DNA from 2 places in the Clostridium sp. Marseille-Q7071 genome. Region 2 is predicted to be linked to the other one. Evidence: predicted binding sites of a transcription regulator. Region 2 holds the regulator's gene; the other holds the start of a gene.

Region 1 (7,213 bases), on a different contig from region 2:
TTTTCTCTACTACCCTAACAACCTCAATCACGACACCTAATTCATGCAAATTAATCACCTATCCTTTACAATGGTAAAAGCCTTATACTTAAGAACTTATAAATAAATTCTTAACCTTTTTAACTGCAATTTTTCCTTTACGTTTAAGAAGTTGTTTAACAACTACCGGTTTCATATCTTCATAGGCTACACCTTCACCATCATATTTTCTAACAAGTGAAATAGCATCAAACTTGCATTTAGTTGTACATTGACCACATCCTACACAGAGGAATTCATCTACAACAGTAGCACCACAGCCAAGGCATCGCTCTGTTTCCTTTTTCATCTGCTCTTCTGTAAAAGTACCACGTAAATCCTTGAAGGTTTTTTTAGATTTATTTTCATCCTCATGACTTGCTTGCTGTCTTGGAATAGTATCGTATCCATCAAATATAGCCTCTGATTTATCTAATGAATGATACTCTTTTCTGTCACGACCGATAATTAAGCTCTGTCCTGAATTAACATAACGATGTATTGAAATAGCACCTTCTTTACCTAAAGCAATAGCATCGATAGCAAATCTAGGACCTGTAAATACATCTCCTCCAGCAAATATATCTGGCTCTCCTGTCTGTAATGTAACAGAATCAGCTTTGATTGTCTTATTAGGATTTAATTCAATTTTGCTGTCTGTAATCAAGTTACCCCATTCCATTGCCTGGCCTACTGAAAGCAATACATGATCTGCATCAACGATTATTGTATGATTTTCGTCATACTGTGGATTGAACTTTCTATTTTTATCGAAAACAGAAATACATTTTTTAAATTCTACACCAATAACACGTCCATTTTCTGTAATAATAGACTTTGGACCCCAGGAATTATTTATTGTAATATCTTCAGATAAAGCTTCGTCAATCTCTTCTTCAAGAGCTGGCATTTCTTCACGGCTTTCAAGGCAAAACATATCTACTTTTGAAGCATCAACTCTTACAGCGGTTCTTGCAACGTCTATAGCAACATTACCTCCCCCGATTACAACTACATTTCCTTCAAGTTTGGAGCTGTCACCTAAATTTACATTCCTTAAGAAATCAATGCCTGTAATAACTCCTTGTGCATCTTCACCTTCAATCCCAAGTTTTCTTCCTGCCTGAGCACCGATTGCAAGATAAAAGGCTTCATATCCTTGACTTCTTAAGTCATTAATAGTTACATCTTTACCAACTTCAACACCTGTTTTAAACTCAACATCTAATTCTCTTAAAATATCAATTTCAGCATTAATTACATCTTTTTCTAGTCTAAAAGACGGAATTCCAAGTGTTAACATTCCACCAAGTTCATTTTGTTTTTCAAATACTGTTACCTTATAACCATCAATAGCTAAGTAATAAGCACAAGAAAGGCCGGATGGACCTGCACCGATAACACCAATTTTTTTGCCATATTCATGTCTTCGTTTAGGTACATAGCGACGTTCCATATTTAGATCTTGCTCTGCAATGAATTTTTTGATGTCATCAATAGCAATAGGTTCATCAATATCTCCTCTGGTACAAGCAGATTCACATTTCCTTGGGCAAATACGTCCGCATACTGCTGGAAATGGATTTTCATACTTGATAAGCTCAAGGGCTTCTGTATATTTTCCCTGAGATGCTAACTTAATATAACCCTGAATTGCAATATGAGCAGGACATTCTGTTTTACAAGGACTCGTACCAGTATCAACTACATTTTTTCTATTAATACGATAATCTGTATTCCATTTCTCCGGACCCCACTCTGTATCACGTGGAGTTTCTTTTCTTGTTATTGCTTCAGTAACCGCTGTTTTAGAACACAGCTTTTGACCCAATTGTAATGCATTAACTGGACAATTCTGTACACATTCTCCACAGGCAACACATTTATCTTTATCTACATGTGAAACATAGTTTGAACGTACCATGTCAGCATTTATAAACATCTCAGCAGTTCTCAAGGAAAGACAGGAACATCCGCAGCAATTGCAAATTGCATGAGTTTTTCCTGAACCATCTAAATTTGGTATCTGATGCATCAAACCGTTCTCTTCCGCTCTTTTAATAATTTCAAAAGCTTCTTCACGGTTAATCTGACGACCTCTGCCTGTACGGATATAGTATTCAGCAGCATGCCCCATCTGAATACACATATCTTCTTTTAAATGACCGCATCCTTCTCCCATAACTTCCCTCGCTGTACGACAAGAACAATCTGAAACCGTAAAGATATCGTTTTCATTAAGGTATTTAGAAACTTCCTCATAAGATGCTCTTCTAGTTTCACCTTCAATAGCTCTTTCTATAGGAATAACACGCATAAGCCCTACCCCTACAGGAAAATTACCTGTGGTTTTTGGTCCTCTTACTCTTCCGTATGCCTCAAAAGCTTCTGCAATTTGAGGATATTTTGCAACATTTTCCTTGTTATTGACCATCATTTCCATAATACCTGGAACCCAAGTGTCATACCAAAAATGATCTACTCCATCAATTTCATTGACAAAACAAACACCTGCAACTGCCAAATCAAATAATAATTTAGCGGTTTTCTCTAAAGATTTACCGCACAGTGGAGCAAGCTCTTTTGCAGTTGTCTTTTTACGTATCTTCATACAAAGTGCCACTTCAGCCATCTCTTCTGTAACAACAGGTTCAAGGATCATATATTCTGGATCTGTTGGTTTAATTTCATTTTTTGAGCCTCGTTTTTTGTTGCTAATATGATTGGCAAGATCAAGTACTTTTTCTTTAACCATAAGTTTTACCCTCCAATAGAGATTATGATAATGCTAATTTTCATTCCACTTTTTCACTTCAGCACGTAGCCAATCTACCCATCCATCAATTCCTTTGCCTGTTTTTGCAGAAATTTCAAAAATTTTAATATTTGGATTTAATTTTTTTGCTCTTTCCTTACATGCTTCTAAATCAAAATCGAAGTATTCCAATACATCTATTTTGTTTATCAAAAGAACATCAACAATGGAAAACATTAGTGGATATTTCAGCGGTTTATCATCACCCTCAGGTATACTTAAAATCATGGCATTTTTTGATGCACCGGTATCAAATTCCGCAGGGCATACCAAATTTCCCACATTTTCTAAAATAGCAAAATCTATATTTTCAGTCCCTAAGCCAATTAATCCTTGCTTTGTCATATCTGCGTCAAGATGACACATACCACCTGTATGAAGTTGAATTACTTTTACACCAGTTTCGGAAATAGTGTGAGCATCAACATCTGAATCAATATCTGCTTCCATAACTCCGATATTCATTTCATTCTTTAAAGCATTAATTGTTCTTGTAAGTGTTGAGGTTTTACCAGAACCTGGTGATGACATTAAATTAAGTAGAAAAGTTTTCTCCTTTTTCAAATCTTCTCTAAGCAACTTCGCTTGGCAATCATTGTCTTCAAAAATACTTTGTTTAATCTCAAGAACTCTAAAATTATCCATAATTTTAACCCCCAAATATTTTATTATTCAGCAAATGATTTTACTTGCTGATATTTTTTCATATCTACATAAAGTTCATTTTTGTATGGATTTCTCTTGGTCTTTACAGTCTTATAACTCATGAAAATCAATACTGCAATGTTGACTACTAATGCTGCAAAACTCCATATAGTTAATGCACTAGTATTATATGTGGAAGATACAGCAAATTTTCCACTATCGATAAATGATGGGAAAGTTTGTGCAAACATACACCATAGTGCTAATGTGTGGGCACGATGTTGTAACCAAGCACCTTTACCAATGGTAAATGCACATAGAGTAGGAACTAACAGTAAAGCAAATCCACAGTACCATGCATGACCTGGTAAGCAGTTATATGTGTATGCAAAGTTCCAAATGTCATAGGCTACAATCCAGAACCACATCATATCTGGCCATAACATATCCTGACTTCCATCCTTTCCAGTTTTCTTACGGATACAGATGCCAAACCATCCAGTGATAGCAATGATATTTATGATACCTGCTGCTGCGTTCATAAAATTCCATGGACCTCCAAGTACATACATTGCTTCATCAGCAAGAAATCCACCTTGTGCATAGTTAAGTCCTACTTCAATGTCACGAACTACTGCTTCACATATATTAATTGCAAGAATCAATGGTGGGAAGCAAAGTGCAAAACGACTGTCAGAAAGACGCCATTCTTTTCCGGTGTTCTTATTTTTGCCATGCAAATGACGAATACACCAAAAACCAATACAACCTGCGGTAGAAGAATACACCTTAGCAAGATGAAACCAGTCAGTATAAGTAGTGTCACTCAATACTGTAAACCAGAGAACAGAAAGTATAATAGGCATAATAATAAAACATAAGAATCCTGCTTCCTTGGATCTTCTTGTTACTTCATTTAAAGCAAATAACAGAACAAATACCAATATCCAAACAAGCCACACAGAAATTGCGGATGCACCGCCTTCATAGTTGAATATAAACATTCCAAATCCCCCTCCTTATTTACTCCAGTTTCGCTATTCTAGGATAGTAAACTGTCCATTTTATGATCTCCATTTCTCTGGTCATACCAGTATAACAGGTGTGGTTTTGATAAAATATTAACATAAATATGCTCTATATGCAATATTTTACATGGTTTTTAATACTTTTTTTCTATATTTTTCTTGTTTCTTTAGTGCTATTACATTATAATTATTATTGGCTTCTGTACATACCACAACCAGTTTAAAGGAGTGATAAAACCATATGGAGTTTAAGAAATTGAGTTCACCATCGTTAAAAGAATTATTTATTAAGGAACTAGAGATTATGATTCTATCTGGCAAACTACCCATAGGAAAAAAGCTTCCTTCAGAAAGAGAACTTGCTGAATCCATGCAGGTCAGCAGATCTGTAGTCAATGCTGGTATTTCAGAACTTGCCAGAAAAGGCTTTTTATTAATTAAACCAAGAGTGGGTACCTTTGTAGCTGATTATCGTAGAAACGGAACTATGGAAACTTTAATTTCTATTATGAATTATAACGGTGGAATATTAAGAGAAGCAGAAATACGTTCTATTTTGGAGCTTCGAATAGCATTTGACTCACTTGCCATAGAATTATGTATTCCAAAAATTACAGATGATGAAATTAATATATTAAAAGGATATGTAAAACAAATGGAGGAGGCAACCTCTCCAGAAGTGGCTTCTGAGATTGCCTTTAGCTTTCAACATGAACTTGCCTTTCTTTCCGGAAATACACTAATACCTTTGATCTTCTACTCATTTAAGGTTCCCATTCTATCCTTGTGGGAACGTTTCTGTAGATTATACGGTTTAGAATCTTTACACAAAAACACAGCTATTTTGTGTGATTACATTGAAAAAAGAGATACAGATAAAGCTTTAGAATGGCTAACTACCTCCATCAATGATACCATCAATGGCAGCAGACAAATTTACTATTAAAAATTAAGAATAAAAGATACGAATTATGGTTAAAACTATTGAATTCACAATTCACAATTGATTAACTGTAGCGGAGAACAGTGTTCTCCATAAAACCCAAATCCATTCCCATTATCAGATATTGGACATATAAAAAATGACGAACAATGTTCGCCGCTACAAAAATCTATACAGAAATTAGTTTGATTAAAACTAATTTCAACCACCATTTTCAATTGTCCATCGTCAATTCTCAATTGATTAGTTATTGGCTGTATATTAATCTTTAAATTAGTATATCTATATCTGCTCTTCCTTTATGAGGATAACGGCTTAATCCCCCGCAAATGTTTCTGCGAGGGATTTTGCTTATGGCTAAAAGTCTTTTACTACACTGATTCCCACTGCGTTAGCACTAGTCATCATAATCTCATCTTTTTATATATACTGATACTTAAATCCTAGTTAATTTAAGCTGAAAATCAAGGTACATCATTAATTATAGATTTAGTCATTCTAAAAATCCCTTTAAACTTTCTCTTGCAAAGACTAATATATTACCCTTAGTCTTTATTTCTCGTTATTTTCAGAATAAAATTTTAGGGCTTCTCCGATAAATTTGGATGAACCATTTCCATATTCCTTATTAGTTACTTTTATCATAATAGAATCTGACAAATAAAGCTCTGCTGTATACCCCCAATGATTTTCTCCCTCATCTACTTTTAAAGCTTCATTCTCTTCCTTGGTTTCCTCTGCTATTTCTTCAACAATTTGTTGAATCTCTTTTGAATTAGGATTTTTACTTAAGTCAGATACAAGCTTTTTATATAGTGTATTTAATTTAGGCTGCTTATCTCCCAAATTATTTTTTAGAGCTTCACCAATAAATTTAGATGCACCATTTCCATATTTATTATCAACTGCTTTTATCCATTCAGGCGCAAATAAATAAATTCGCACCATATAGTACCAGCGATCGTCTCCATTATCCATTTTGAAAATTTCATAATCTTTTTTAGCTGTATTTGTTATTTCTCCAGCAATTTGTTGAATCTCCTTTGAAGAAGAATCTTTATTCAAGTCAGATACAAGCTTTTTATATAATTCTTTTAATTCAGGATGATTATCTTCCAAGCAATCTTTTTTAAACTCATCATATTGTTCTGCTATAGTGAATACATCACTATTAAGATTTTTCTTCATAGCTTTAACATATTTTTCAATACTTCCATACTTCTTTATAGCCATTTTAGCAATTTCAGCTTGATTAGATTTAAATTTTTCAATATATTCATTATATTTATCTACACTACCATAATATTTAATTACCTTATCCTCATGTTCTTTTTTAAACTCTTCTAATGCATTAAAATATTCACTCATATCAAATTCTTTAAAACTCATTGTATTTTCTCCTTTTAATGTTCTATTTATAAGCTTTATTAAATTATTTAATCTGTTGCGTTTTAAAATAAGCAACCTTTTATGACTTTCTAGCGCTTGATTTTTATCAAAGCTAGGATTATCCATGATTTCTTTAATCTCTTTCAAAGGTAAATCAAGTTCTTTAAAAAATAAAATCTGCTGCAAGGTTTGAAGAGCTTCATCGTCATAAAGTCTGTAACCTGCATCTGTGAATTTGCTTGGTTTTAGGAGTCCAATCTCATCATAGTAATGTAGTGTACGTACACTTATTCCTGTAAAATCTGAAACTTGTTTTACTGTTCTCATTTCTACACCTCCAAGTTTCCTTTTAGAGTTATCAATACTGTCTAACAG
Region 2 (7,213 bases):
TACTATAATAGAGTGTCAAGAGAAATCATATTGTAAATAAATTGTTAATACTATATTATTAAGATATGATTCAAAATATTTAAAATATACAGAGCAAATGGGTGATAAAATTGGTTTTTTGTAATAATTTTAACAATATATACGATGAATTGCTTCTGTTCTTAGGAAAAACTCCTAAGTTAAGTAAAAATAACGAAGATATAGTTAAAACGGATAAAAATTATGATTATAATCAAATGGAAAGTGATATTAAGGAATTAGCTAAAAGGTATAGTTTCATAGGGGTTAATAGTGCAGGAAAGAGTTTGCTTGGGAAAGAACTTTATTACTTGAAAATTGGTAATGGCAGAAAAAAAATATTTTATAACGGCAGCCATCATGGAGATGATTGGATTACTTCACTGCTTTTATTAAAATTTATTGAGAATTTTTCATATGCTTATTCAGAGAATAAACGTATTGGAGCATATAATATCAATAAAATCTTTAATACCTGCACCATATATATACTTCCTATGATAAATCCTGATGGAGTAGATTTGGTAATTAATGGACTTAAAGAGGAGCATCCATATTATGAACAGTTAATAAAATATAATAATGGAAGCTTAGACTTTTCAGGTTGGAGTAGTAATGCTAGAGGAGTAGATATAAGTAGGAATTACGATGCAAATTGGCATAAGTGGAAAGCTAGTGAGGCAAGAGAAGGAGTTTTTGGACCTAAATTTAGATGGTATAGTGGGGAATTCCCAGAAAGTGAACCAGAAACTAAGGCAGTAGTAAACTTAATCTTGAAAGAAAATTTTGATATAGTAATTTCTTATCATTGCAATGGAAAGCAAATATACTACGGACACGATGATTATAATTATGAATATAAGCATATAGCAGTTAAAATGTCTAAATTATCAGGATATAAACTAATTGATAAGGAAGTGAATTATGAATACTCTTCTTTAAAATATTGGTTTATAAAAGAGTTTAACAAGCCTAGTTTTAGAATTAAAGTAGGAAAATCTAACGATATACTAAGTTTTGAAGAAGCATATAAAGAAAATATAAGAGTATTGCTTCATATACCACTATTAGTCAATTGAGAATTGAAAATTGACGATTGACAATTATGGAAACTTCTCCTTTGTGGGAGAAGTTTTAAATTGATTTTTTGAAGTTACTGTGTAACTTCTTATAAAATAAAAGTGACTTTGTCACTTTTATTTTAAATCTATTTAGAGAAATTAATTTGTAAAGAATTAATTTCAACCATAAATTCTTCATTTTTAACTCTTAATTCTCAATTATATAAAAAACCGTGAGTACTCACGGTTTTTTATATATGGTTTTCCCATTCTTCATATAGTGATTCTAGTTCTGTTTCAATATCGCTAATTTCTTTATTTACCCTTTGACTTTCTTCAGGATTTGAATAAACTTCTTCAATGCATAGCTGATTTTGTAGCTTTTCAAGTTCATTTTCAAGGGTTGAAATTTTATCCTCAATGGATTTTATATGATTTTTCTTTTCTCTTTCTAATTTTTCCTGTTCTTTTTTCTTCTTTTTATCAAGTTTCATTTGGGTTTTAGTAATACCATCATATTCTTCTTCTATTTCAAATCTTAGGGGATTTTTCTTTTTGTCAACATAGTAGGAGTAGTTTCCTAAATATTCTTTAATTCCATCTTCCCTAAGTTCAAAAATTTTATTTATAACTTTATTTAAGAAATATCTATCGTGAGATATAACTAAAACTGTACCATCATAGCTAAGTATTGCATCCTCTAAAGCTTCTCTTGAAACTATATCTAAATGGTTAGTAGGCTCATCTAGAAGTAAGAAATTGCACTTGGAAAGCATTAGTTTTAAAAGGTTAATTCTACACTTTTCACCACCACTTAAGGTTTTAATTTTTTTAAATACGTCATCACCTGTAAATAAGAATGCTGCCAATGCATTTCTTATCTCTGTAGTGGTCATCTTAGGAAAGTCATCCCATACTTCATCTAAAATAGTTTTATCTTCATTTAAATTGGATTGCTCTTGGTCGTAATAACCAAGATGAACATTCTTACCTAAAACTTTAATACCACTATCTGAAGGTACTTTATCCATAATTATTTTAAATAATGTAGTTTTACCTCTACCATTTTCACCTATAATTGCAATTTTAGATTCCCTCTTAATATCCATATTAACATTAGTGAAAAGCGTTTTTTCTCCAAAAGACTTACTTAGATCTTCTACGTATAGAACATCATTACCACTTTTGATTTCTGTGTCAAATTCGATTCTAGAAGCCTTTTTTTCTTTAATAGGGGCATCTATCCTATCCATCTTGTCTAATGCCTTCTGACGGCTTTCGGCAGCTCTTATGCTTTTTTCTCTATTAAAGGATTTATATTTAGCTATTATATCTTCTTGTCGTTTAATCTCTGCCTGTTGTAGAGAAAATGCCTTTAATGCTATTTCATAATTTTTCTTTTTTAAATCTATAAAAGTAGTATAATTACCGTTATAAATTTCAACTATTCCACCGATAAGTTCTAAAGTTTTAGTGGTTACAGCATCTAGGAAAAATCTATCGTGTGAAATTATTACAATGCTTCCCTTATAGGATTTTAAATATTCTTCAAGCCATTCAATAGCATCTAGATCTAAATGGTTAGTTGGCTCATCTAAAAGCAGTATATCAGGCTTTGTAAGTAGTAGTTTACAAAGAGCTACTCTAGTTTTTTGTCCACCACTTAAAATATTAATACATTTATCAAAATCTTCTTCATTAAAACCTAGCCCTTTTAGAACTCTACTAATTTCCCCTTTGTAGGTATAACCACCATTATTAGTATAAAGTTCCGTTAGTGTAGTATAATCCTTTATTATTTTGTTATGATACTCTTCTTTAGAGATATCATAAGGTTCATTCATCTTCTCTTCTAAAATTTTTAGTTTTTTTTCCATATTTAATAAATTCTCAAAAACCATTAAAAGCTCATCATATATGGTATTATCTGATTCTAAAGCAAGGCTTTGAGATAAATAGCCTACCTTTTTACTTTTATCTATAAAGAGCTCTCCGCCATCATATTCCATTTGTGAGGTTAATATTTTAAAAAGAGTAGATTTACCTGCACCATTAGCACCTATAAGACCTACCTTTTCTCCATCATTAATATTGAAACTTATATTTTTTAAAATCACATCTATTCCAAAGCTTTTATGTATATTATTACAGCTTAAAACTATCATAATTTTCACCATCCTCGCTATATTATTGTACTATGAATAATTATCAAATGCCAACTTAATCAATGGAGAATTGAGAATGGACAATTGACAATTGAGGTGGAAATTATTTTTAGATAAAATAATTTCTTTAAATAAATTTTTTGACTAGCAATTTTATATTGATAGTTTTTTATCCTACTGCACCTCAAGGGTCTATGTAGAAAGTAGTTATAAATTTAGATTTTGTCATTATTTTAATTTTGTTTAAAATTCATAATTTTATTATAGACCCCAGGGGTGGAAGTTAATACTGAGAAATAACTATAATTGTGAATTTTATATTGTGAATTCTGAGTTACCTAAAATAAGAATTCCCATAAATTGACCATTGTCAATAGGGAAATTTTAATTATATAATATATAGTGCTGTTATATAATATATAGTATTGTTATATAATATATAGTGATGTTATAAAATATATAATATTGTCATATGAGTATTAAATAATTGTTTCTTTATACGATAATTATCAATATATTAAAAAATATTTCATAAAACTTAAAAAATATATGACGATAAAATGAATAATTTATATATAATTTACATAATTTATTTTTAAAATACATATAAACAAATTACAATTAATATGGTAAAATAATAACAAAGTGTAGAATGGACAGGGTATACAACAAATTATTAGCTTAGGCGCACATGCTAAAGGTGATATTTAACTTTGCAATATATATAAACTAAATAGGAGTTGATTACAGTGGAAAGGAAAAAAAATATATCAATGGCAGTTATAAAAAGAATGCCAAAATACTATAGATACTTAAAAGAACTAGCTAATAATGATGTGGATAGAATTTCTTCTAAAGAATTAAGTGAAAAAATAGGCTTTACTGCGTCGCAAATAAGACAGGACCTAAATTGCTTTGGTGACTTCGGTCAACAAGGATATGGATATAATGTTAAAGAGCTTTTATCACAAATAGGATTAATCTTAGGTCTAGATAAACAATATAATACAATAATTGTTGGAGCAGGTAATATAGGTCAAGCGATTGCTAATTACACCTATTTTCAAAAGATGTCTTTTGATCTAAAAGCAATATTTGATATAAATCCAAAACTTATTGGATTAAAGATAAGAGATGTAGCAATAGAAGATATAGATGATTTACAAAGTTATATAAAAGAACATGCAATAGATATAGCTATAATTTGTGTGCCTAAGGATAGAGCACAAGGAGTGTGCGATATAATAACTACTAGTGGCATAAAAGGTATATGGAACTTTGCGCCAATAGATTTAAAGGTACCTGATGATGTAATAGTAGAAAACGTTCATCTAAGTGAAAGTTTAATGACTTTAAGCTACTTATTAAATGAACATGATGAAGAATAATTTTAATTGATAATTGTGGAGTCTTCTTAGAAAAATAAGAAATTAAAGTAATATTTATAAAATATTGTGGAAATTAATTCTGAGGGATTAATTTCATCCACAATTTTTCATTTATGGGGTAATTTTTATAAATTATCTAACTTTAGTTATTATGATTAATTAACAATCTAGAATAGAGTTAAATATATAAGTAACAATTAAAATACATATAAAATATAGATGTTTTGACATAAATATACAAAATTTTAATTTTGAATTTATATAAATCTTTAATAAAATTTGAATATGAACTTAATAACCGTTATGATTTTTAATATTTAGAAAAATTTCATGATTTATGTTGAAAAAGTTTGCAAGACATAATATAATAGTGATTGAGGCGTTTAGTGCTTCAATCATTTTGTTTTAATTTGTTAGAATATTAACAAATTATGCAAGAAACAAAAAGAAATAATTCATGGGGAGATGGAGTTATGGATTTTAAAAACATTATCCTTGAAAAAGAGGGTAACATTGCTTTTATTAAGCTTAACAGACCGAAAGCTTTAAATGCTTTAAATTCAGAAACTTTAAAAGAATTAGATAATGCTATTGAATTAATTGAAAATGACGCTGAAATCTATGCTGTTGTGTTAACAGGAGAAGGAAAAGCTTTCGTTGCAGGAGCAGATATTTCTGAAATGAAAGGATTAAATTCACTTGAGGGAAGACAGTTTGGAATATTAGGAAATAAAGTTTTTAGAAGAATAGAAACTTTAGAAAAACCAATTATAGCTGCTGTTAACGGATTTGCATTAGGTGGAGGTTGTGAGCTTTCTATGGCCGCAGATATAAGAATAGCTTCATCAAAAGCTAAATTTGGACAACCAGAGGTTGGATTAGGAATAACTCCTGGATTTGGAGGGACTCAAAGACTAGCTAGACTTGTGGGAGAGGGCAAAGCTAAGGAATTGATTTTCACAGGAGACCTAATTAATGCAGAGGAAGCTTTAAGAATTGGATTAGTAAATAAAATTGTTGAGCCAGAACAGTTACTTGAAGAAGCAACTAATATGGCTAAAAAGATTGCAAGCAATGCTCCAATAGCAGTTAAGCTTTGCAAAGATGCTATAAATAAAGGTATGCAAATGGACATAGATAACGCTCTTATGTATGAAGCTCAAGTATTTGGACTTTGTTTTAGTACAGAGGATCAAAAGGAAGGTATGGGAGCTTTCATAGAAAAAAGAGACAAAGCCTTTAAAAATAAATAGAAATAAAATCCGTTGATATTTATAAATTATAGGAGGAATGGGAAATGAATTTTTCTTTAACTAAGGAACAAGAATTTGTAAAACAAATGGTAAGGGAATTCGCTGAAAATGAAGTGAAGCCTATTGCCGCTGAAATAGATGTAACTGAAAGATTTCCAATGGAAAATGTAGAAAAAATGGCTAGATACCATATGATGGGAATCCCTTTTTCTACTGAATTCGGTGGAGCAGGTGGAGATAGCATATCTTATGCTATAACAGTAGAAGAATTATCAAGAGTTTGCGGAACTACAGGAGTTATAGTTTCAGCTCATACTTCATTATGTGCTGCTCCAATAGATGCTTTTGGAACTCCAGCTCAAAAAGAAAAGTACTTAGTGCCATTAGCTAAAGGAGAAAAAATCGGTGCGTTTGGTTTAACTGAGCCTAATGCAGGAACAGATGCTTCTGGACAACAAACAACAGCTTACTTAGATGGAGATAACTATATATTAAATGGTTCAAAAATATTCATCACTAACGGTGGAGTTGCTGATACTTTTGTAGTATTTGCTATGACTGATAAATCTAAAGGAACAAGAGGAATATCAGCATTTATAGTTGAAAAAGATTTCCCAGGATTCTCAATAGGTAAAGTTGAGGAAAAACTAGGAATAAGAGCTTCTTCAACAACTGAACTTGTATTTGAAAACTGTATAGTTCCAAAAGAGAACTTACTAGGAAAAGAAGGAAAAGGCTTTGGTATAGCAATGAAAACTCTTGATGGAGGAAGAATTGGTATAGCTGCTCAAGCATTAGGAATAGCTCAAGGTGCTTTAGATGAAGCTGTTGCCTATATGAAAGAAAGAAAACAATTTGGAAAACCACTTGCAGCATTCCAAGGATTACAATGGATGGTTGCTGATATGGAAGTTAAAGTTGAAGCTGCTAGACTATTAGTTTATAAAGCTGCTTACAGAAAAGACAATAAATTACCATATACAGTAGACGCTGCGAGAGCTAAATTATTTGCATCAGAAGTAGCTATGGAAGTTACTACTAAAGCTGTTCAAATATTTGGTGGATATGGTTACACTAAAGAGTATCCAGTTGAAAGAATGATGAGAGATGCTAAGATAACTGAAATTTATGAAGGAACTTCTGAAGTTCAAAGAATGGTTATCGCAGGAAACATCTTAAAGTAGGAGGGGAATTACGATGAAAATAGTTGTTTGTATGAAACAAGTTCCAGATACAACAGAAGTTAAAATAGATCCAAAGACAGGAACTCTTATAAGAGACGGTGTTCCTTCAATAATAAACCCAGATGATAAAAATGCTCTAGAAGA

The links. The regulator Rex, encoded in region 2, represses fermentation and respiration genes when NADH is low (regulators of the CRP and FNR family bind a similar motif). The targets are predictions, from matches to a motif close to ATTGTTAANNNNTTAACAAT.
Region 1: ACWPW7_RS19865 (DUF5692 family protein) is a predicted target of Rex. The motif match lies at 4,588-4,607, and genes of this name have one in related genera.

Annotation. Positions count from the first base shown of each region.
Region 1 covers NZ_CBCOPR010000001.1:4,176,262-4,183,474, forward strand. The annotation lists gene ACWPW7_RS19850 (hydrogenase maturation nickel metallochaperone HypA/HybF) at 1-49, opposite strand, end outside; gene ACWPW7_RS19855 (FAD-dependent oxidoreductase) at 89-2,773, opposite strand; gene hypB (hydrogenase nickel incorporation protein HypB) at 2,807-3,478, opposite strand; gene ACWPW7_RS19865 (DUF5692 family protein) at 3,502-4,482, opposite strand; gene ACWPW7_RS19870 (FadR/GntR family transcriptional regulator) at 4,748-5,452, shown strand; gene ACWPW7_RS19875 (MerR family transcriptional regulator) at 6,002-7,165, opposite strand.
Region 2 covers NZ_CBCOPR010000002.1:3,564-10,776, reverse strand. The annotation lists gene ACWPW7_RS22855 (M14 family zinc carboxypeptidase) at 111-1,097, shown strand; gene abc-f (ribosomal protection-like ABC-F family protein) at 1,331-3,244, opposite strand; gene ACWPW7_RS22845 (redox-sensing transcriptional repressor Rex) at 3,994-4,632, shown strand; gene ACWPW7_RS22840 (short-chain-enoyl-CoA hydratase) at 5,106-5,885, shown strand; gene ACWPW7_RS22835 (acyl-CoA dehydrogenase) at 5,930-7,069, shown strand; gene ACWPW7_RS22830 (electron transfer flavoprotein subunit beta/FixA family protein) at 7,083-7,213, shown strand, end outside.